3 regions of the Paenibacillus sp. ALE2 genome follow, and region 1 is predicted to be linked to each of the others. Evidence: riboswitches for the same ligand, from Rfam matches in the RefSeq annotation. Region 1 holds a riboswitch; each other region holds the start of a gene.
The links. A riboswitch is a leader RNA that binds a small molecule or an ion and turns the genes downstream of it on or off. The one in region 1 is predicted to bind cobalamin.

Region 1 (7,252 bases):
CATTAAATAGCGTTCCATCGGAAAATTTCACACCTTTACGCAGCTTAAACGTATATGTCTTGCCGTCCTTGGATATGGTCCAAGATTCAGCCAAAGCAGGCTCTAGCTTGCCTCCTTGCTTGTAGCTGACTAACGGCTCATAAATCATGGATTGTGCAAATAGCTGGGAAGGGTTGTATACGTGAGGATTCATTGTACCAATGTCCCGCGGCCACGATAGCGTGATCGACTTTTCATTGGCAGTTCCGTTAGTAGAGGTGGATGCAGGTGTGTTCTCCTGCTTCGCGCAGCCCAGAATAACGGATAATAAGAGGAGCGTCACCAACATAAGGGTGGCAGTCTTGCGGTGTCGAACGGACATCAATGTATTTCCCCTTTTCTATATATGTGATAATGATTATCATAATCATATTTAGAATAGGTACCACATTATATTTTGTCAACAATATTCGGCAAGCAGAGCTATTATTTATTTTGAATTTGTATAATATTAAATTTATGGATTAATCCGCCAATGTTTGAAATAGGGCACGCGTGTATTCATGCTTCAATAGTTCTTCATCCCAATCCTCAAATATTTCCACGATCTCTCCCTGAACCATGACGGCAACACGATCACAGAACGTACGGGTGGACTGAAGATCATGGGTGATAAAAAGATAGGACAGCTGGCGTTCGAGCTGCATTCTTTTGAGCATGTCTAGCACGGAGGACTGGGTTGACGTATCCAAATTGGCGACCGATTCATCGAACAGGATGATTTCTGGTTCAACCGCCAACGCCCGAGCAATGCACACCCGCTGTTTTTGTCCACCGCTTAGCTGTGCAGGGTATTTTCCCAGACTGTCAGCCTCCAACCCTACCGATTCCAGTAAGGAAAGGCAGATATCCAGCGCCCTTACCTTTCGCTTAGGAAAATAGTTACGGATCGGCTCCATCAAAATATCTTGAATGGTCATACGGGGATGCAGTGAAGAGGCCGAGTCCTGCGTGACTAACTGAATTCGTTTGTACAGATGAATATCTTTCATCCTTCCGGTATGTATGGGCTGCTGATCCAGCCAGATTTCCCCTGAAGTCAACGACTCCAGCCCCAGGATACACTGCGCCAGCGTGCTTTTGCCACTTCCGCTTTCTCCAACCAATCCAAGGCATTCTCCCTGTCGTAATTCCAGACTCACTTTCTGTATAGCCTGCTGCTGACTCTGTCTCGTGTTGAACCAGCCTTTTCTCCGTCTGCGGACAGGATAAGCTTTGGTGACGTTCTTCAATTCCAGTATCACGGTTGCATCCTTCCTTCCGGGGTCATCTCCAGCACCCGATCTGCTATGCGGCTTATCCCCTGACGATCATGTGAAATTAACAAAATCGTGAGATCGAAATCTTCCCTCAACTGTAGAAACAAGGCCAGAACCTTGTCGCGGTTAATAACATCCAGCGCCGTAGTAGGCTCGTCGGCAATAAAGAGGCGCGGACCAGAGCTTAACATTGCAGCCAGCAGGACCCTTTGGCACATACCTCCGCTTAGTTCAAAAGGATAGGATGACAGAATATGCTCAGGATCGGCAAAACCGACCTTGCGGAGCAGAGAACACAAATAGGCTTCCTGCCCTGGAATAGTACGGCCTCCAGCCAGCTCCGTGACACGGTTCAACATCTGCCGCATCCGTGACAGCACGCCCTGGGGCTGCGATGCAGTGTGGGACAGGGCAGCATCAGCTTGCCCCAGCTCCTTCTGGGCGTGCATCAGGCGCAGCCCGTTCAGTCTAAGCGTATCCGTCAGCTGGGCACGGACGGTACGGATCGGATTCAGCCCGCTCAGCGATTGCTGAATGAGCAGGGCAATTTCCCCACGGCGCAGTCTTTGCCAGCGCTGTTCATGGAACGGAATAATGTCTTCCCCGTTATAGTAGATGCACCCTTGCGTAACACCAACACCTGGGTCCAGCATACCCGCGATTGCGTGTGCGGTCAGACTTTTGCCGCATCCACTTGGCCCAGTCAAGGCTACAATTTCCCCTGGGTAGACGGAAAAGTTCACATCCCGTAATAGCGGTTTGCTTTCGCTTTCGCTGGCTCTTACACCTGTACGGCAAATCTCCAAATGTTCCACGTGTAACAACGGTTTTCGTACGTACGCTTGCTCTGTCGTATCCATCCGCCCTATAACAGAGTGCTCGCCCACTATTTCGCAGCCCCCTTTTCTGAAAAATGATCACCCAGAAGCTGGCAGGCAAGCACAAACAGCATAATCGCTAAACCCGGGAAGATCATCACATGCGGAGCCACCTGAAAATACGAGGTTGCATCATGCAGCATCACACCCCACTCTGGCTTGGGCGGCTGTACACCCAGTCCAAGAAAGGAGAGCCCCGCAATCATTAATACCACGCGGCCGATATCCCATACCGCATAAACCAACAATTGCGGCCATACTTGTGACAATACATAACGTCTTAGTATGCGAATGTGTGAATTGCCAGACAAACGAGCATACCGTACATAGTCCTCCTGGCAGGCTTTTTGAACCAAACTACGGATATAGCGGACATAGCCCGCCCACCGTACCGCAATAATCGCTAAGGCCATGTTGACGAAACCCGGGCCCAAAATACCCACAATCGCCACCGTTAAAATAATATCAGGAAAAGCCAGTACGCCGTCGATTCCCCGCATAATCAGCTGATCCACACGTCCTCGCACATAACCAATGAGCAAGCCTGTGGGCAGACTAATACACAGCGTAGCTACCGTAATCGCACAAGCGATTAATACGCTTGTCCGAATTCCATAAATGAGCCGTGACAGCACATCCCGACCCAGATGATCCGTACCGAAAGGATATTTACGGCTGGGTGGTGCCAAACGGTTCAGAAGGTCCACATGCAGAGGATCATGCGGAGCGGCCCAGGGAGCCAGCAACCCAAGCAGCACGATCAGGCCAAACAGTGCGCCCCCTGCCAGCAAGCTTCCTCTAAAGGAAAGCCGTATCTTTTTCATTTTCAGCTTCCCCCTTAACGCAAACGCAGCCTTGGATCTATCACCGTCTGGACCACATCCACCAAACACTGAACACCTACAATTAAAAACGCGGCAAACATAACATATCCCTGAATCACCGGGTAATCCCGCTGCGTAATTGCATCTATAAAATACTTTCCTAACCCTGGCCATGAAAAAATGGTTTCTACGATGACGTTACCTGCCAGCATAAATGATAGATTCGTACCTAACAGCGTGATCATAGGCAGAACGGCATGTTTAAATATCTCAAAAAAGAGAATATGCATACGTGAAAAACCGCGAGCTCTCGCTGCCTTCACAAAATTCCGGTCACTCAGCTCCAGCATCTGAGCACGCAATACACGGGCTTGCACCGTTCCCAATCCTGCACCAAGCGTCAGCGCTGGGAGTACTAAATGTGTCCAGTCCTCCCTTCCCATGGATGGGAGCCAGCCCAAGCGAACGGAAAATAGATAGATCAGCAGAAACCCAAGCCAAAAAGAAGGAATTGACGATCCCAGCAAAGCGAACAGCCTGCCCAGACGATCTAGTGGACCGCTGACTTTTAGCGAGGCAGCCAGTCCCATCCCAAGCGTAAGCACCGCCATGACGGCAAAGCCCGCCAAAGCTAGCTCCACCGTAGCGGGCAGTCTGCTCCATAGTTCGTTTAGCACTGACTCCTTGGACACATACGAGGTTCCCCAATGTCCTGTGAACACATCCCTCAGCCAGTTCACATATTGAATATGAAGCGGCTCATTCAAGCCCAGTTCGTTTCGCAGCGCGGTTAGCGCCTCCCCAGAAGCAGGAACATTATGCGCGGTGAGCAAAATGAGAGCAGGGTCACCAGGGGCCAGCCTCATCAGTACAAAAGTCAGCGTAGATACAACGAATACAATGATGGGCAGCTGCGCCACACGTTCCAATATAAAACGAATCATAGGATACGTTGCTCGTTATTCTGCAATATCAGATTGCGCTGTAATGTAGTAATACTCGATCGGATGCGGTGTAAAGCCCTTTACTCCTTTTTTCACACCAAACACATTGTCAGGGTGCACAATGAACGACTGCGGTAAATCTGTATTGATGATATCCAGCGCTTGCAGTGTTACCGCATTACGCTGTGCGGTATCCTTCGCCAACTTCAGGCTGTGAAGAATATTCTCCAGCGGTTTGGAAGCATAACGGCTTACATTCGCTTCACTTGTAGAGGAGTAGAACATGTCCATAAAATACTGCGGCTCCCCTGTATGGGCCGTGAGCATGCTGTACATAGCAAAATCCCAATCATTTTTGGTCAATGCCTCGTCGATATTTTCCACCTTGCGAATCTTGACCTGGATTCCCTCATTCAGCAACTGGCTCTGAATAACCTCAGCCATGACGGATAGCTCCGGACGCTGAGGGAAGGTCAGCAGCGTAACCTCGAATGGCTTGCCCTGCTTGGACCATGTGCCTTGGGCATCCTTCTGCCAGCCATCCTTCGTCAACAACTGCTCTGTCGTTCCGTCCAATGCTTTACGCTCAATCTTACCGAAGGGAAGAATGCTCGGAAACGGGCTACTTGCTTCCGTGCCGAAGCCCCTCATAACGGCGCTCACAATGGATGCGCGCGGAATCAGACTGTCCACCACCTTACGGTTGGTTGCATCCTTGAACACAGGTGATTCCATGTTGTACACAATCATATGGGTGCGCAAGGATGGAGCCGACAGCACTTGTAGCTTGTCGTTCTTTTTTAATACCTCTGCGTTATCTACCGGAATATCCGTCGCTACATCCACCTCACCAGATTGCAACGCCATCAGGCGCGAATTACCGTCCGTAATGAATTTCATCGTCGCTTCGGCCAATCGCACCTTTTCGCCCCAGTATCCGTCATAACGCTCGACGACCAAGGATTGATCCTTGTTGAAGGCTTTGATTTTAAAAGCACCTGTCATTGCAGGGTAGCTTTGCTCATCTTTTATGGATGCCACATCCAGTACAATCGTTGACGGATCAGCCAAATTGGATACCAGCGCTGCATTCGGCTGGTTTGTCGTAATTTTCAGCGTCAGCGGACCAGTTACATCAATGGACTTCACATCCAGTAAATCCTTCGCCAGGTGACTTTTCTCGATAGAGCGCAGCAAAGATGCTTTTACGCTTGCTGCATCCATACTCTTTCCATCATGAAAAGTGACCCTATCCTGCAAGCTGAACGTCCACACGTTAGGACTGTCGTGCTTCCATTCCTTGGCTAGCCAAGCCACAGGCTCCAACTTTTCATTCAAACGAATGAGTGTCTCACCGGCACCGGAACGCATCACATCCCAGCTATTGTCTCCATGCGGATCGACGCCTGACGGTTTCCACGTATACGCCATCACCAGCTTTTTACCTGCTGGAGTCTGTTGTGCAGGCGTATTCTCACCCTTGCCTGAGCTATCCTCCGTCTTCGTGGCTGTGCCGCATCCCGAAAGAGCCATAACTGCCATCAGCAGCAGCAATCCTGTACATATGAACCATGAACGCCTATTACGATTGCCTATCATCCCACATGTCCTCCTCTATCTTGTAAAATATCGTATAAACCTAACGCAAAACGCGAAAAAAGCATTCCCAACCACTTGACCAGCAGTCAGAAATGCTTTCATTATAAAATGTCAAAACTCACCTCAAAGCCAACTCCAAAAACATAGAAGGGATCAGATCGGTTTCAGACATTCCGTATGCAGCACGCCTAACCACCTCCCCAGCATCCCGTGGGTCTGACAGTGATGTCAAAACAGGCAGGTCTCCTGACTCCAGGCTTATCTTTCAGGCCTTCCCGGTTCCTCACAGTTCCAGTGGCTATTCTGAAAGCTCCAGCAGTACCCTGCTGATGCCTGTATACAGTGGCGGGTCCGTGTCGGAATCTACCGAACTTCCCTTTTAAGTGAACACGCTCAACAACTATCTACATCGTCTCTACGAAACTTCGTATATAGAGTTGTCCGGCTCACACCTGTTTTCTTCCTTTATTCCTTTTTATTACGATTTAGGATTATCTTATTTTGTTGCTACTGGCTTGTCAACAAATGTTGCGTAATAATTTAAATTTGAATGATATAGTGTGAATCAAGACCAAGGCTATTCATTGCTTGCGCGCAATTGAAGGTATGTCTTAACGTTGCGTGCACACAATTCACGTGTTAAAATTAGGTATAGAGATAACCACTGTATCCGTATACTAAAAAGAGCCTTCGCCGCTCCAACGGCAAAGACTCTTAGGACTTGAAAGGCTGTGGATCACCACCACGGCGCGCTGCATAACTGAATGTTAATGCGAACGAAACCCACCGTTAGGGGCCAACCTAATTACGCGGTGGGTTTTCGCTTGTTCCGAAATTTCCGACGCAGCCAGCGATAAAGCTTACGAATACTAAACACCAGGCTTAGTAACGTAACCATCCAACGCAGCACATCATAGCACGACACAAGGTTGACCATCGGCTTCACCCCCTTTCGGGAAGCTGCGCCGTGATCCGAAAACATCCACCACTATCCAAAGTCCTTAAGGTAGATTATACCATGCCTCTTCCTACCACTCGAAAATCCAAACCCCGATCTTCATACAGAAAGAGGGTTTTATCAATAATTTCATGCTGCTTAATAAATAACTAGTTCTGGATAACCCCATGCCAAACAGCCGGAAAAGAGGCTACGCCCTCTCTCCGGCTGTTTTTGTTTATTTCCTATTCATCAAACCTTCTGTGGAACTTCTGAGACATTAACGCCTTTGACCGATTCACCCTGTTTTCTTGCCAAAACAATGTTCAAGACAATTGCCGTAATCGAGCCAGATACGATGCCGTTTTGCAGCAGCATTTTGGCAAAGCTCGGCAGTTGGTCGAACATTTGCGGCAGAACAGCTGAGCCTAGGCCCACGGCAATACTACATGCTGCAATCAGCAGATTGCTTTCTTTCCGCAGATCCACTTCTGACAAAATAGACATGCCTGATGCAGCAACCGAGCCAAACATGACGATCATCGCCCCGCCCAGCACAGCGTTAGGAATCACTGTCGTCAAGGCAGCCAGCTTAGGCAGCAAACCGAGGACGACCATAATGCCGCCAGCAGCAAAAATAACGTTACGGGATTTGACGCGAGTCAGCGAGATCAGACCCACATTTTGGGAGAAGGCCGTGTAAGGGAACGCATTAAAAATACCGCCCAACATAATCGCAAGTCCTTCCGAACGAAGTCCATTGACGATTTGC
Region 2 (7,252 bases), 200 kb from region 1:
TAATGCTGCCAAGCAAGCGGAAGTTCGCGACCGGGTGAAGCATAAGTGAATTTGTGCGGCTATATTCCAGAATCTCTGAATGAAGGATACGGCCTGCGCACCGTTGTATTCATTAGTGGTTGCCGCCATGCCTGTCCCGGCTGCTTTAATCCAGCTTCGTGGAACTTCCGCGCAGGGGAGCCATTCACGCCCGAGCGTCAACAGGAGGTCATCCGTGATATCATGGATAATCCGCTGTTGGACGGATTGACTCTCTGCGGGGGAGACCCTTTTTTCTCAGCAGCAGAATGCTCGCAATTTGTACGTGACTTCCGCGCGGCTTGTCCCGACCGAACCGTCTGGGCCTACACAGGCTTTGTCTACGAAGATCTGCTCATGGATCAGGAGCGACAGGAGCTGGCACTATTGTGTGACGTGATTGTAGATGGCCGTTTTGTTGAACAGCAAAAAGATCTGACCCTCCCCTTTCGGGGCAGCCGTAATCAGCGCCTGGTAGATGTGAAAGCCAGTACTCAAGCAGGTTACACCGTTTCATTAGCTTAAAGGCGATGTTCTATTTAGCAAGATGCTATACCAAAGACAAGTCCCCCACGATGGGTTGGGCTTGTCTTTTTTGCATATAACTAACAGATTCCACTCCAGTTTCTATTCCTGTTTCTATTGCACATCCTGTGAGTTTCACTTATGATGGTGAACAAGTATACGAGTGCATAATTATTCGTCATACCTTAATCTTATAGTTTGGAAATAGGTGTCTGTTCTATTCAGATCAGACTTAAAAGGGAAGCCGGTGCAAATCCGGGACGGTCCCGCCACTGTAAACGGGGAATGTTCAGCTGCTCATACACCCACTGGTCCACAGACCGGGAAGGGATGCTGAACGTCATGATCCGTAAGTCAGGAGACCTGCCTATTTTAACAACATCGCAGTACCTACGGAAGATAGGGAGGTGTTAAGAGCAGTCGCCGTATTTTTGAATTTTAATCGCGGAGGCATTCTTTCCCCTACTCATTTTTAGCCTTGGGGACAGAATGCCTTTTTTGGTACGTAAAAATAAACTGGCTACCACTTAGGAGGAAACCTACATGTCCATTAACGAACGATCTACATTGTCCGGTTTGACTAGCAGTAATCTGGGATATCCGCGTATCGGCGGGAACCGGGAATGGAAGAAAGCACTGGAGCGCTTCTGGCAGGGTAGTATTAACGAAAGTGAACTGCATAGTGAGATGAAAAGATTGCGTCTGGAGCATCTGAGCAAGCAACGTGACAAAGGGATTGATCGCATTCCTGTCGGAGACTTTTCCTATTACGATCATGTGCTGGATACATCTGTGATGTTCGGTCTCGTACCCGAACGGTTCAACTATCGTCCTACAGGTCCGGTTCCTCTGTCTGTGTATTTCGGGATGGCACGTGGGCAGAAGGGAGCTACCGCCAGCGAAATGACCAAATGGATGAATACCAATTACCACTACATCGTTCCCGAATTGGAAAATGCGGCTCCAGTGCTCACTGAAAATAAGCCCTTACTCGCTTATCGTGAAGCAAAGCAGGAGCTAGGTATTGACGGTAAACCGGTTCTCATCGGTCCCTACTCATTTGTTGTTTTATCCAAAGGCTATGATCGTAAGGATCTGGCCTCTATTATACGAACCTTCCTGCCTTTATACACCCGAGTCCTGTCCGAACTAGCAGCAGAAGGCGTACAATGGGTCCAAATCGATGAACCTGTCCTGACCACCTCATTCCCAGTAGAGGATCTGGATATTATTCAGGAGGTCTATGAAGCTTTGACCCAAGCTGCTCCCTCCTTAAACATCATGCTGCAAACCTACTTTGGTAGCCTAGATCATTATGAGCGTCTGACTGAACTTCCGGTCCAGGGACTGGGTCTTGACTTTGTCTATGATGATGGCGAAAATGTCCAGCATATATCGCGACATGGCTTCCCCAAAGGGAAAACGCTGGGTGCTGGTGTCATTGATGGGCGCAATATATGGCGCAGCGACCTGAATGCCGTGGCTGCGCTGTTGGGCCAGTTAGCAGAACAAATCAATGCAGAACAGCTTATCGTGCAGCCATCGTGCAGTCTGCTGCATGTGCCGGTCAGTCTGGAAGCAGAGCACAAGCTGGACCGAGAGCTGGTGCATGCCCTAGCCTTTGCCGATGAAAAGCTGGATGAAATCGCAGTCTTGACGGCTGCACTTGGTAAGCATGATCCATCCGCACTTGCCAAGCTTGAGCAAAGTGCGGAAGCGGTAGCCCGCTTCAACAGCTCAGCGGCAAGGGTACAGACAGCTGCCGATTTGGCCAACCTGTTGGCAAAGGAGCCACTATCACGCAGCGTTCCTTTCGCCGAGCGCCGTATAATTCAGCAAAATAGGCTGAAGTTACCCCCACTGCCTACGACGACCATCGGCAGCTTCCCGCAAACTGCTGAGGTTCGCAAGGCCCGTCTGCACTATCGCAAAGGAGAATGGTCTGCCGAGCAATATCGGACATTCATCCAGCAGCAGATCAAGGAATGGATTGATATCCAAGAGGACATTGGCATAGATGTGCTTGTACATGGGGAATTTGAACGGACCGACATGGTTGAGTTTTTTGGCGAAAAACTAAAAGGCTTTGCTTTTACACAAAACGGATGGGTGCAATCCTACGGCTCCCGCTGTGTTAAACCGCCGATTATTTACGGAGATGTGTCGTTCGATCAACCAATGACTGTAGAAGAGACGGCATTTGCCCAATCGTTAACCTCCAAGCCAGTTAAAGGAATGCTTACAGGCCCTGTGACCATTTTGAACTGGTCCTTTGAACGTAATGATATTCCACGCAGGCAAGTTGCTTTGCAATTAGCTCTGGCATTACGGGCAGAGGTAGAGGCACTCGAACAAGCGGGTATTAGCATGATTCAGGTGGATGAACCCGCAATTCGCGAAGGGCTCCCGTTGAAAAAAGAACAACAGCAGGCCTATCTGGATTGGGCGGTTCAAGCCTTCCTTGTGACCACGGCCACTGTTGAACCTGCGACCCAAATCCATACACACATGTGCTATTCCGAATTCCAAGATATGATCCAGTCCATTTCAGACATGGATGCCGACGTGATTTCTATTGAAACCTCTCGTAGTCATGGTGAACTGATTGTTAGCTTTGAGGATCAGGTGTACGACAAAGGCATCGGTCTGGGCGTGTACGATATCCACAGCCCGCGCATTCCTGATGAATCAGAAATGCTAAGCATGATTCAGCGTGCCTTGCGCGTACTGCCAGCAGATTTGTTCTGGGTTAATCCAGACTGTGGGCTGAAAACCCGCACCAAGGAGGAATCTGTTGCCGCGTTGCGGCAAATGGTACAGGCGGCTCAAGCAGCCCGAGCCGTGCTGTCTGTATCCAACTAATATTTTTATCGTATCCAATCACGTTATTATATCCATCATATCCTATTCCCTTTTCGGTCTTTCTATTAGAGACCGGAAGGGAGTTATTTATTCCAAGTCATATAATGTATATAAACCTTGAATATGCTCGATTTTTAGCTGCTTCAGATGTACGCCTAAGCCATGCTCTCGATCCCAGGAACAATTAAAATTCAAATATAGTTCATCCTTTTCCGATGAGTCGGAAATCAGTATAGATATAAGCTGCATTCGATCCAGCAATTGCTCTGGTCGCTCCACATAAGGCGCATATTCATTAGGGTCCTCTCCCCATGAGCTGTATGCCTTCCGATACTTTTCCACGATGTCTACATAATGTTGGTATATGGACTGCAATACTTGAGGATGGATCGCTGACGAACATGCCATATACTTCTCCCATGTCTTTCTCTGAGGTTCCGTAGGTTCTTCTATAGCCTGTGCCTGTTCTTCAGAGTCGGCTCCCACGATAAATTCGACTTCTACCTCCGACGGATGCCCGCAAAAATCAAGATGTACCACACCACGCAGTACAACCTCCTCCGACACATCCCAAGTCTCATCATCCTGTTCCAATTCCCTATACCAGTGCTTCCAGTCCATCCTTTATCCACCTCTTCATAAAAGGTAATCTTTAGCTCTATTGAACACTTTACAATCTATCATTTTAATGAATGAAATTAAAGTAACATTCTATGGGTGTTTCCAGCCAGAAATCGAGGAATTTCCAAATAAAACTACTTTTTTCTACAAGATTTGCTATTCGTGTAAGCCTTCAAGAAAGAAAACCGGCCCATTTTGACCCGAAGATTTTATTATTAAAAATTTAGTACCTTGCATTAATCAGTACATGATGTTAAATTATACCTGACTACTGATTTATAATTAGTACCCGTGACAAATTATGCACAAACACACGTTTCTTCCCCTTATTCCGAACGACACCTATGAATTATGATTACATCAGGAAGGGAGCATCGCTCGTGAATGTGAACATCCAATTCAAAAAAGGGGTACTGGAACTATGCGTTCTAGTTCTAATTGGACGTAGAGACCGCTATGGCTACGAATTGGCTCAAGCCGTCTCCCGTCATATCGAAGTAGCAGAGGGAGCCCTATATCCACTGCTTCGCCGTCTGGTATCCGAGGGATACTGCACGACGTATTTACAGGAATCGACCGAGGGCCCGCCCCGTAAATATTACCGGCTGACCGATACCGGCAGCCATTATACAAGATTACTTACACGGGAATGGAATGATTTTGTCCATCATGTCGCAAGCCTACTGAAGGAAGGAGATCCTGATGAATAGAAAACAGTTTCTTACAGAGGTGGAGCAGCGCCTATCTCCTCTCCCTGCAGAGGTACGCCATGAGTTGCTTAGTGATTTGAGCCAGCATTTTGACTACGGCTTGGCCAATGGAAAAAGCGAAACTGAAATTGCCCATGAGTTGGGGAACCCAGAGGATATTGCCCGAGAAGCATTGGATGTTCCCAATGTAGACTGGAACGCTTCCCCTCCACTTCGCCAAGGAAGCTTCGCACGCAATCTTTTTACTTTCTTAGGGCTGCTGTTTCTCAACTTGTTGATCTCCATCCCGATTCTAGCTGCCCTATGGGCGGTATGGGCTTCATTAACCGCAGTGGCGGTCAGTTTCGTTGCAGCCCCTCTACTCGCCGTCACTGATTATGCGCTCAACAGCACCTTTTACCCAACCAAATTCTTCTTCTCCATCACGTTAACAGGTATGGGGCTATTGCTGCTGCCTGGGGTACGTTATCTCCTACTCCTTATGGTAAAGGGCACAGTGCGATACTGGAAATGGAATCAGACTACCCTGAGGGGAGCTTACTAACAACATGAATAAAATGTGGTTTATTGCAGCTGGATTGTGCATTGTCATCGGTGTAGCCGGAATGGTGGTCTACGGTGCTCCATGGAATCAACAAGTAATGAAAGAAACAACAGCTATAAATAAAAAATGGACATTCACACGTGGTCAGCTTCAAAACCTGAAAGTGGACAGTTCTGATGATGTTTCTATTTTGTTCACTCCTGGCTCTGGCGACCAAGGTACGATACGCATCAGCGGAGAAGTTCAGACAAAAGTAGCCGACCAGATTCATAATGCCCGAATTGAGAACGGTAAGCTTACCATTCAATCGAAGCCGGCCCCTTCCTTGTCATTCTTTTCGTTTACCCCTGATTTGGATCAAACGATTACTGTAGAGATGCCTGCTGGGGAAACACTAGCTGATCTGCAGGTAGATACACATTCAGGAAATGTAAAACTTCAAGATGCCTCCGTGGAGAATACTTCTATTACTGCTACCTCAGGCACTGCCGAGATTACAAACCTCCGAAGTACCCACCTGATCGCAAATCTAACATCCGGTAACTTTATAGCCAATCAGCTTACAGCAGATATGGAGCTAAAGCTTACTTCAGGAGATGTCACCATCCGCGATTATAGCGGTAACGGCCTTCTATCCCTAACCTCAGGGGAATCTAATATTACGCAACGCACCGTATCCAACTTGGAAGTGAATTCTGATTCCGGTGATGTAAATATTAAGCAGGCTCTCGATTTTAAAGGTGTCTATAATGTCCACTCTGACTCTGGAAGCATAAACACTCCCGAATCTGTTCCCGGCGCCGCGAGCGTGATCAAGGTCGAAACCACTTCAGGGGATATTGATATTTCCAAATAGGAGGCTACTACATAATGTCTCATCAGGCGAAGTTTGGTTCAAGGGGTTTAACCTAGTATAATGTAACCATGTGCTCAGATGCACAACCACGTTATATAGTGATAAGGAGGAGACTGGATGGAACTTAAAAACAAAACAGCCATTATTACAGGAGCCAGCAAAGGAATTGGTAAGGCAATTGCCGAGACCTTGGCCAAGGAAGGCGTTAATCTGGGGTTAATCTCACGCACATTGACCGACCTACAAAAGCTGCAGGATTCACTGGGAAGTACATACGGTGTGAAAGTGGTGAGTGCTGTTGCAGATATATCGGATCGTACACAGGCCGCTGCTGCTGTAGCTTCACTGGAGCATGAGCTGGGTGCCGTCGATATTTTGATCAACAATGCAGGCATCGCCACCTTCGGCACAGTCGCAGATATGGACCCCGAAGAGTGGGAACGTATTATTCGCGTAAACCTGATGGGAACCTATTATGTTACACACGCCGCTCTTCCAAGCATGCTGGCACAACAGAGCGGAAATATTATTAACATTTCCTCCACAGCAGGGGAACGAGGTTTTGCAACAGGCTCGGCATATTGCGCATCCAAATTTGCTTTGATGGGCTTCACGGAAGCACTGATGCAGGAAGTTCGCAAATCCAATATTCGGGTAACCGCGCTGACTCCAAGCACGGTCAATACAGAATTGGCGGTAAATGCGGGATTGAATATTGGTGACGAAGACCGCATGCTTCAGCCGCAGGATTTGGCCGATCTGACATTAGCTGCATTGAAGCTGCCGCCACGGGTTCAATTAAAAGTAGCCGGCATTTGGACAACCAACCCACAGTAATTCGACATGACATCTTAGATTCATTGGCTGCACCAAGCTCCGGCAGACGTAATTGTTCGTCATGCCGGAGCTTTTTTTAGGATAGCTATACCAAAACAAACTGTAATATAAGCGCTTTGTACTTCCAGCATACATAACATACAATTCCAGCAACCATAAGCGCATTCCAAGAAAGGGGAAAAATGATGAAGAATACAGGAATGACACGACCACTAGACCATTTGGGACGCATTGTGCTACCCAAAGAACTGCGCACTTCTATGAATATTAATATTGGAG
Region 3 (7,252 bases), 230 kb from region 1:
TTTCCAGCCCTGGTGGAAGCATTGATGATGGAAATTTCCTTTGAGGCGCTGCGAGAAGCTGGGATTCGTCTCCCCAAAACGGTTGGTCAGGCCGTCAGTATCCTTGGGGCGCTCGTTATTGGTCAGGCCGCAGTACAGGCAGGGATCGTATCGGCGCCAATAGTTATTGTTGTGTCGCTCACAGGTATTGCCTCGTTTACCATACCGCGTTTTAATTTTGCCATTACGGTTCGTCTGCTGCGATTCCCAATCATGCTGATGGCTGGTTTATTTGGCTTGTTTGGCATCATTATTGCGACAACGCTGATTGCTACGCACCTAACCAAGCTAACATCGTTTGGTGTACCTTATATGAGTGGATATAGCCCGTACAACCATATGGATCAAAAGGATATTATCGTCCGTGCACCTTGGTGGAAAATGACCAAACGTCCTTCATGGATTGGTAAGGACAACAACAAACGAGCGAAGAAAGAGATGAACGGATCGCCTAAAACCGAGGAGGGATGGTGATGAAGCCCACATCAAATACACAGCAAATACGTAAAGCAGCTGTACTTTTTTGTCTACTGCTTTGTTCTGTTCTTTTAGGAGGATGTTGGGATCGCCGTGAAGTGAATGATGTGGCCTTTGTGATGGGTACCGGACTGGATAAGGAAGGCGATCAATACCGGGTAACGATGCAAATTGCTCTGCCCGGACAGCTCGGATCTTCGGGTAGCACAGGAGGAGGGGGAGGTACCAGTGGTACGAAGTCCTACTACCTGGAGTCCAAAACAGGTCCAAGCTTTCGGGGAGCAAGTACTGAGGAACAGCGAGAGGTTTCGCGAACACTGAATTACTCTCATCGACGGGTGCTGCTGTTCGGGGAGACGCTGGCACGAGAAGGGATTAGCAAAATGATGGATGTCATTGCACGTATTCCGCAGAATCGTCTGTCTTCCCTAGTTGTTATCACAAAGGGGTCAGCGATGGAAGTGCTTCAGGCAGATGCTCCGATTGAGCAATATCCAGCGGAAATGGTGCGTGAGCTCAACTTTTCCTATATGAAAAAACCTCGTTCCGTTAAGCTGCTGATGAATTCCGTCCTGCTGGAAGGCATTGACCCGATAGTTCCGGTAATGTCTCTGGTGAAGAATGGGCCTGATAGTCTTAAAGACAAGAAGACAAATATTCAGGTTGATGGACTGGCTGTCTTTCGCCAAGACAGATTAACAGGGATTATTGATAACCACCTCAGTCGGTTTCTGCTGTTGGGTATGGAGCAAGCCAAGGAAACGGAAATTTTTATCCCCCCTCCCAAAGGTAGAGGCTATATATCTGTGCATCTCATCGAAAATAAAGTTCATATCGAGCCTTTTATTCGGGGGGACGAAATTCGAATGACGGTTCATATGAACTGCAATGGGAATGTGAAGGAAAATGAGACGAGCTTCGATATTTCCAGGGAGGAGAATTTGAAGTGGCTGGAGCAGCAAACGGTCGAGGAAATTAAGAGGGAGCTGGGAGAGGGTGTTCATGTGATTCAGCAAAAGTATCATTCAGACGTGCTTGGCCTGGGCCGGGCTATTATTACGAATCACCCGGATGAGTGGAAACGGATTAAACCTCAGTGGGAGCAATTGTATCCCAAGGTGGAGGTCACCATAGATCCGGTCGTGCATATTGAGAATATCGGGGCGGTCACCAAGCCATTCGGGGTCAAAAAGGAGCAAATCCAGAATGAATAAAGTATTTCTATTACCTTTATTGCTGGCTATGCTCTTCATGTATCTGATTGACCGTAAACGTATTAGCAATGCACCTGCCGTCAATCGCTGGGTCTCCCGCGTACTGTATGTCATTAGCATTGGTATCTGGATTTACGGCACATCGACGAAGAGCACTGTTTATGTGGCTACTTGGCTGACCCGATTTATTGACATGTGGCTCCCCACCGCGTTGTAAATCGTGTAATGGATGCCTGCGGGCAAAAGGAGGATGTACCTGCATGAAACAGTTCACAACCAGACAAATTGTGCTGTTTAGTGTATTGATGGAGGTCGGTATTACCCTTATACATGCTCCGGCGCAGGCAGCAGATCACGCGAATCAGCATGCCTACTGGACCTGTATAATTGCAGCCATTGTGCTCTGCTTGCCGATCTGGGCGATGTTGAAACTCAAACGCCGTTTCCCTGATCAGGATCTGATGCAGGCGATGGTAAGCTCTCACCCTGTGTCGGGGCGTGTGCTGCTTGCAATTTACTTTATTTTATTTCTGATCATTTTTGCGCGGGATTTGAGGATTATTACCGATCTGGTGGAGGTGGTGCTTTTGCCGCTGACTCCGATTGTGATCGTATCTCTTATTGTGCTGTTGACTCTGGCATTTATGGTTAAAGGGGGGATAAGTACCCTCGTCAATATGACCGAGATTTTTGTACCGTTGTTGATTGTGACGTTGTTGACTATGCCGCTTTTTTTTGGACGTAATATGGATTTTTCGATGCTGAGACCCTATTTACATCCGGAAGTAGATGGAGTTATTAAAGGCAGTTGGCGGATGCTAGGTTATATGGCCGATATCATGATGGTTCCCTTTGTGATTTCTGGGAAGAGCTATAATGGACGTAGTGCGTGGTTGGGGCATTTACTCGGAACCGCTACTATAATCATGCTGGTGTTGCTGTCGGAGTTGGTGATTGGAGTTCCTATCTTGTCACGACTGTTTTATCCATCGTATGAACTGGTGCGTCAGTTGCAACTAACGGACTTTCTGGATCGGTTCGACTTGTTCGTGGCAGCACTGACCGTACCAGCCTTTCTTACGAAGATTGGAATTGATCTGTACGTTACCAGTTTGGCGGTAAAGCGCATGTTTGCCCATGTCTGGGGGAGTCTGATGGTTTGGCCCTTAGGTTTGTTAGGTTATGTCTGTTCGTTTATGCTGTTCTCCAACATCGTACAAATTTATGATTTCAGCCGGGAATGGACTGCGGTGATGGTCATCTTTTTTGTATTCATGCCCTTCTTGCTGTGGATGTTGCTCCGACCCAAATTTAAAGGGAGAGGTGATGATAATTCATCATCTGGCAGGGAGAGGGATAGAAGTGATCAGAAAGAAGGCCAGCAGGAAAGCGAAACAGGACACGCCCACTTATAAGATTACTGTATTTATCGAAAAAGTAATTCTTATTTGTCTTTTGCCTTTCTGATTGTATACTTGGTAGAAAGAAATACGACATCTACAAGGGAGGCAACAGCATGGCACAACGCATGGCAGGTAAGAGAGTCGCTCTTGCCGGTCCCCGTAAAGCAGAAGAAATGGCGTTGCTAGTTATGAAGATGGGGGGCGAGCCAGTAGAACGCCCGGCCCAGGGGACTGTTTTTCTGGATGATATCGAGCTGCGCAACGCTGTTGTATCGTGGGTGAAGAACCCTCCGGACTGGTACATCTTCACGACAGGTATGGGACTGGATGCTCTGTTCGATATGGCAGAGGATATGGGCGTGGCCGAGCAGATTATAGAGTTGCTGCAATCCTCCAACATTGCAGCACGGGGCTACAAGACGGTCAATGGACTCAAAAAGCGTGGCTTTACGCCAGCAGTACGGGACGAGGACGGAAGTTTGATCGGATTGACACGGGCTTTTGCCCCATATGATCTGAAGGGGAAGGAAGTACTGTTGCAACTGCATGGAGACCCGGCCCCCCGGTTGGTAGAGTGGCTGGATGAGCAAGGCGTAGTGACCCGCCAAGTACTTCCTTATAAGCATATCCCACCTGAAGAAGCAAAATTGCAGGCGCTACTAGATGATGTTATAAACCGTACGATTGATGCCGTTACGTTCACGAGTGGTCCGCAAATTCGATTTTTGGCCCAATATGCCAGAAAGCAAAATCGAATGGAGGATTTACTGGAAGCTTTTCGTGAAGATGTCATTGCTGTATCGGTAGGCAAGGTGACTGCACAATCCATTTTGGAAGAAGGGATTGAACGAGTCGTATTTCCAACTGAAGAGCGCATGGGTGCGATGATGGTGGAACTGGGCAAATATTTCGAACATAGCGATTCGGTGCATGGCTGTGGTCTGAAGAGCGTGAACGGTCATTTGAAATGAGCTAGAACTGATAAATGCAGTAAGCTAAAAATGAACTTATATTTACTAATACAGAGTAAAATAGAGATAAGGGCCTACGAGGTCTTTATCTTTTTTTGTTGGACATGCATCGCAAAGTTTTTTGTTATAGCGAAAATATTTATCTAATATAATGAATAAGTTTCGATGCATGATATTGAGGACAGGAGCTGAGACATTTATGAATTCTATTTGTGTATTTGCAGGGTCCAGACCTGGACATTCATCGGTATATGTTGAGGCGGCAGGCAAGCTGGGTGAAGCTATGGCTCGCCAGCATATCCGTTTAATTTATGGTGGCTCCAGCAGAGGGCTGATGGGTAAGGTGGCGGATGGACTGTTGGCGGGTGACGGTCAGGTCACCGGCATTATGCCCACCCTGTTATTCGATGCAGAGATCATTCATCGGGGAGTTACCGAGTTTATTGAGGTAGCAAGCATGCATGAACGTAAAGCGGCGATGAGCGAGATGGCCGATGCGTTTATAGCCCTTCCGGGAGGCTTGGGAACCTTTGAGGAACTGTTCGAGGTATTGTGCTGGGCGCAAATCGGTATACATCGCAAGCCCATTGGGCTGCTGAATGTGAATGGATATTTTGACCCGTTGGTAGAAATGGTACGTCATAGCGTGCAGGAAGGGTTTACCGGAGCTGATCATCCAGCGCTACTGAGTATATCTGCGGACCCGGATGAACTGCTGCATATGTTGAAAAATAAAGCAGAGAACTTGAAATAAAGCTTTTTTCGTGCTTGCACAACTGATTGAGGCAAGGTTATGATAAGACCCATAATCAAATAGCGGACAGACAAGGTGCCTTTGCGGTTGAGCAAAGGGTAACAGGGAATCGGGTGCAAGTCCCGAGCGGTCCCGCCACTGTAAGGAAGAGGGTTCTTTTAAATGGTCACTCGTACAAAACGGGGAAGACGAGAGAATCCGTTGATGCCAAGCCAGGAGACCTACCTTGATCTGTATGCACCGTTAACCTTCGCGGAGAGGATGGGTGTACGAAATCAGGAAATCAGGCACACGTTGCTTTTTCCATGTTGGTTACAGGTTTGCGTGGATATGAACGTGCAGCAGCGTTTGAAGCGTAAACAAAACAGATGGAAAACAACGGCAGATAGGAGGAAGACAAGAACTGTCTTCTTACGCTGTTTCGTCTGGTAAGAGAGATACGTACATAGGAACCCCATCCGGGCAGGATGGGGGTTTTTTGAGTTAAAGGATGCCACAAATTATTGAAATAGATAGTATAGCTGCCCTGAAAAGGATGATAGGAGGAGCACGATGAGCCCATTAGGAAAATTGCTGGTGATTGGATTTGGACCAGGAGATATGGAACATATCACAAAACGGGCGTTGGATGCGCTGGCCGAAAGTGAGGTCATTATCGGCTACAATACCTACGTTGATTTGATCCGTCCGTTGTTGAACGGACAGGAGATTGTACGCACAGGGATGACAGAAGAAGTGAGCCGTGCGCAGGAGGCGGTTCGCCAAGCAGAGATGGGTAAGAAGGTAGCCGTCATTTCCAGTGGAGATGCTGGGGTCTATGGCATGGCAGGGCTGGTGTACGAAGTGCTGATGCAAAAAGGCTGGCGTCGCGAGGACGGGGTTGAGGTAGAAGTTGTGCCGGGGATCTCGGCTATTCAATCCTGTGCTTCGTTGTTGGGAGCGCCGGTTATGCATGATGCTTGCACAATCAGTCTGAGTGATCATCTGACCCCGTGGGAAACGATCGTGAAGCGTGTAGAAGCTGCGGCTTCGGCTGATTTTGTGATTGCCTTATACAACCCGCGCAGTGGTCGACGTACCCGCCAGATTGTGGAGACGCAGTCCATTTTGCTCCGTTACCGTGATCCGCAAACTCCAGTTGGACTGGTGAAGAGTGCTTATCGTGAACGTCAGCAGGTTATTGTAACGACGCTGGAAGATATGCTGAACCATGATATCGGGATGCTGACGACCGTAATCATCGGCAATTCCTCGACGACAGTGTATGACGGGTTAATCGTGACTCCGCGCGGCTATCAGCGTAAATACACGCTGGACGCGACCGAGCAAGTGCTCAAACCGCATCAGCGGCTTCGCACGGAAGCGGAGCCGTGGTCGCTGGGCGCGCAAGAGGATCGCGCACTGGATACACCGCAGGGAGGTGGAGCTCTGACTGCGTCTCCCGAGCCTTCCGCGAGCAGCGCTGCGGTTGCCACGCAAGCACGCCCGCAGGCGATGGCTACCGTGCAGGCTGCGCCCGCGAAGCCAACCGGAGCGGCTCCAGCATCGCTGGCAGCAGAGGCACTAAGCCGCCTAGCTGTCGGCGGCAAGCTGCCGGGCGAAGCCAATGCTCGCTGGAGCGGGCAAGCGCCTACCGCCCAGAGCGCCGTCGGAACGGCAACGGTGGCTACGACTGGGAAGGCGTCAGGCGGCTTTGGCAAGCCTGCACTGTTTGAGGTGGGGGTTTCCCCTGGCGTGGGAAACAAGAAGTTCACTGCTCGGCAGATGGCACTGCTTGCCGAGGTAGCGGGTGATGATGGCGAGCTGGAATACACGCCAGATCATCAGATCGTGCTGCGCGTGCCGTGCGCAGACCCCGAGGAACTGGTCGGACGGCTTCGGGATGAACGATTCATTGTCATGCCGATCGGCGATGTGTTTAAGGTGAAGGCCTGCGACTTCTGCAATATGGAGAAAGATGATGCGGTGCCTGTGGCTGAGCATCTACAGGTTGTACTTGGCGGATTACAGGCACCCAAGGAAACGAGTATTGCTTTGAATGGATGCGGCATGGCTTGCTATGGAGCGGTGCTGGAGGATATCGGCATCGTCTATCGCAAGGGAGGATACGATCTGTTTCTCGGCGGCAAAAAATTTGGCCGTAATGCTCATGCCGCTCAGCCCGTAGCGGAAGGGATTCCGGGTGATCAGATTACGGATATCGTGGAGAACATTATTGCTGAATATAAGGAAAAAGGGCATCCGAACGAGCGTTTTCATAAATTCTTTAAACGTGTAGGCATCGTTGCGGGTTTCCGACATGAAGATGCACCAGCAACAGTAGAAGTGAACGCGGTTTGTGGTGATTAAGTGGGTTGGTAGGCTTGATGAACAGGATACAAGCATATATATAAA

Region 2: it holds a riboswitch for cobalamin, as region 1 does, so the genes downstream of both, metE (5-methyltetrahydropteroyltriglutamate--homocysteine S-methyltransferase) here and ACXHJ1_RS07585 (ABC transporter substrate-binding protein) in region 1, are expected to answer to the same signal.
Region 3: it holds a riboswitch for cobalamin, as region 1 does, so the genes downstream of both, cobJ (precorrin-3B C(17)-methyltransferase) here and ACXHJ1_RS07585 (ABC transporter substrate-binding protein) in region 1, are expected to answer to the same signal.

The regions. Positions count from the first base shown of each region.
Region 1 is NZ_CM134213.1:1,749,806-1,757,057, reverse strand. Features, by position in the region: gene nikA (nickel ABC transporter substrate-binding protein) at 1-361, opposite strand, end outside; gene ACXHJ1_RS07605 (ABC transporter ATP-binding protein) at 504-1,283, opposite strand; gene ACXHJ1_RS07600 (ATP-binding cassette domain-containing protein) at 1,280-2,185, opposite strand; gene ACXHJ1_RS07595 (ABC transporter permease) at 2,185-3,000, opposite strand; gene nikB (nickel ABC transporter permease) at 3,015-3,944, opposite strand; gene ACXHJ1_RS07585 (ABC transporter substrate-binding protein) at 3,960-5,543, opposite strand; cobalamin riboswitch at 5,763-5,966, opposite strand; gene ACXHJ1_RS07580 (hypothetical protein) at 6,349-6,480, opposite strand; gene ACXHJ1_RS07575 (nucleobase:cation symporter-2 family protein) at 6,733-7,252, opposite strand, start outside.
Region 2 is NZ_CM134213.1:1,946,146-1,953,397, reverse strand. Features, by position in the region: gene ACXHJ1_RS08485 (anaerobic ribonucleoside triphosphate reductase) at 1-49, shown strand, start outside; gene nrdG (anaerobic ribonucleoside-triphosphate reductase activating protein) at 46-543, shown strand; cobalamin riboswitch at 733-928, shown strand; gene metE (5-methyltetrahydropteroyltriglutamate--homocysteine S-methyltransferase) at 1,087-3,405, shown strand; gene ACXHJ1_RS08470 (DUF6985 domain-containing protein) at 3,493-4,026, opposite strand; gene ACXHJ1_RS08465 (PadR family transcriptional regulator) at 4,407-4,736, shown strand; gene ACXHJ1_RS08460 (DUF1700 domain-containing protein) at 4,729-5,280, shown strand; gene ACXHJ1_RS08455 (DUF4097 family beta strand repeat-containing protein) at 5,285-6,136, shown strand; gene ACXHJ1_RS08450 (3-ketoacyl-ACP reductase) at 6,254-6,973, shown strand; gene ACXHJ1_RS08445 (AbrB/MazE/SpoVT family DNA-binding domain-containing protein) at 7,159-7,252, shown strand, end outside.
Region 3 is NZ_CM134213.1:1,976,547-1,983,798, forward strand. Features, by position in the region: gene ACXHJ1_RS08580 (spore germination protein) at 1-513, shown strand, start outside; gene ACXHJ1_RS08585 (Ger(x)C family spore germination protein) at 513-1,730, shown strand; gene ACXHJ1_RS08590 (hypothetical protein) at 1,723-1,947, shown strand; gene ACXHJ1_RS08595 (GerAB/ArcD/ProY family transporter) at 1,991-3,145, shown strand; gene ACXHJ1_RS08600 (uroporphyrinogen-III synthase) at 3,247-4,104, shown strand; gene ACXHJ1_RS08605 (LOG family protein) at 4,304-4,858, shown strand; cobalamin riboswitch at 4,916-5,101, shown strand; gene cobJ (precorrin-3B C(17)-methyltransferase) at 5,411-7,207, shown strand.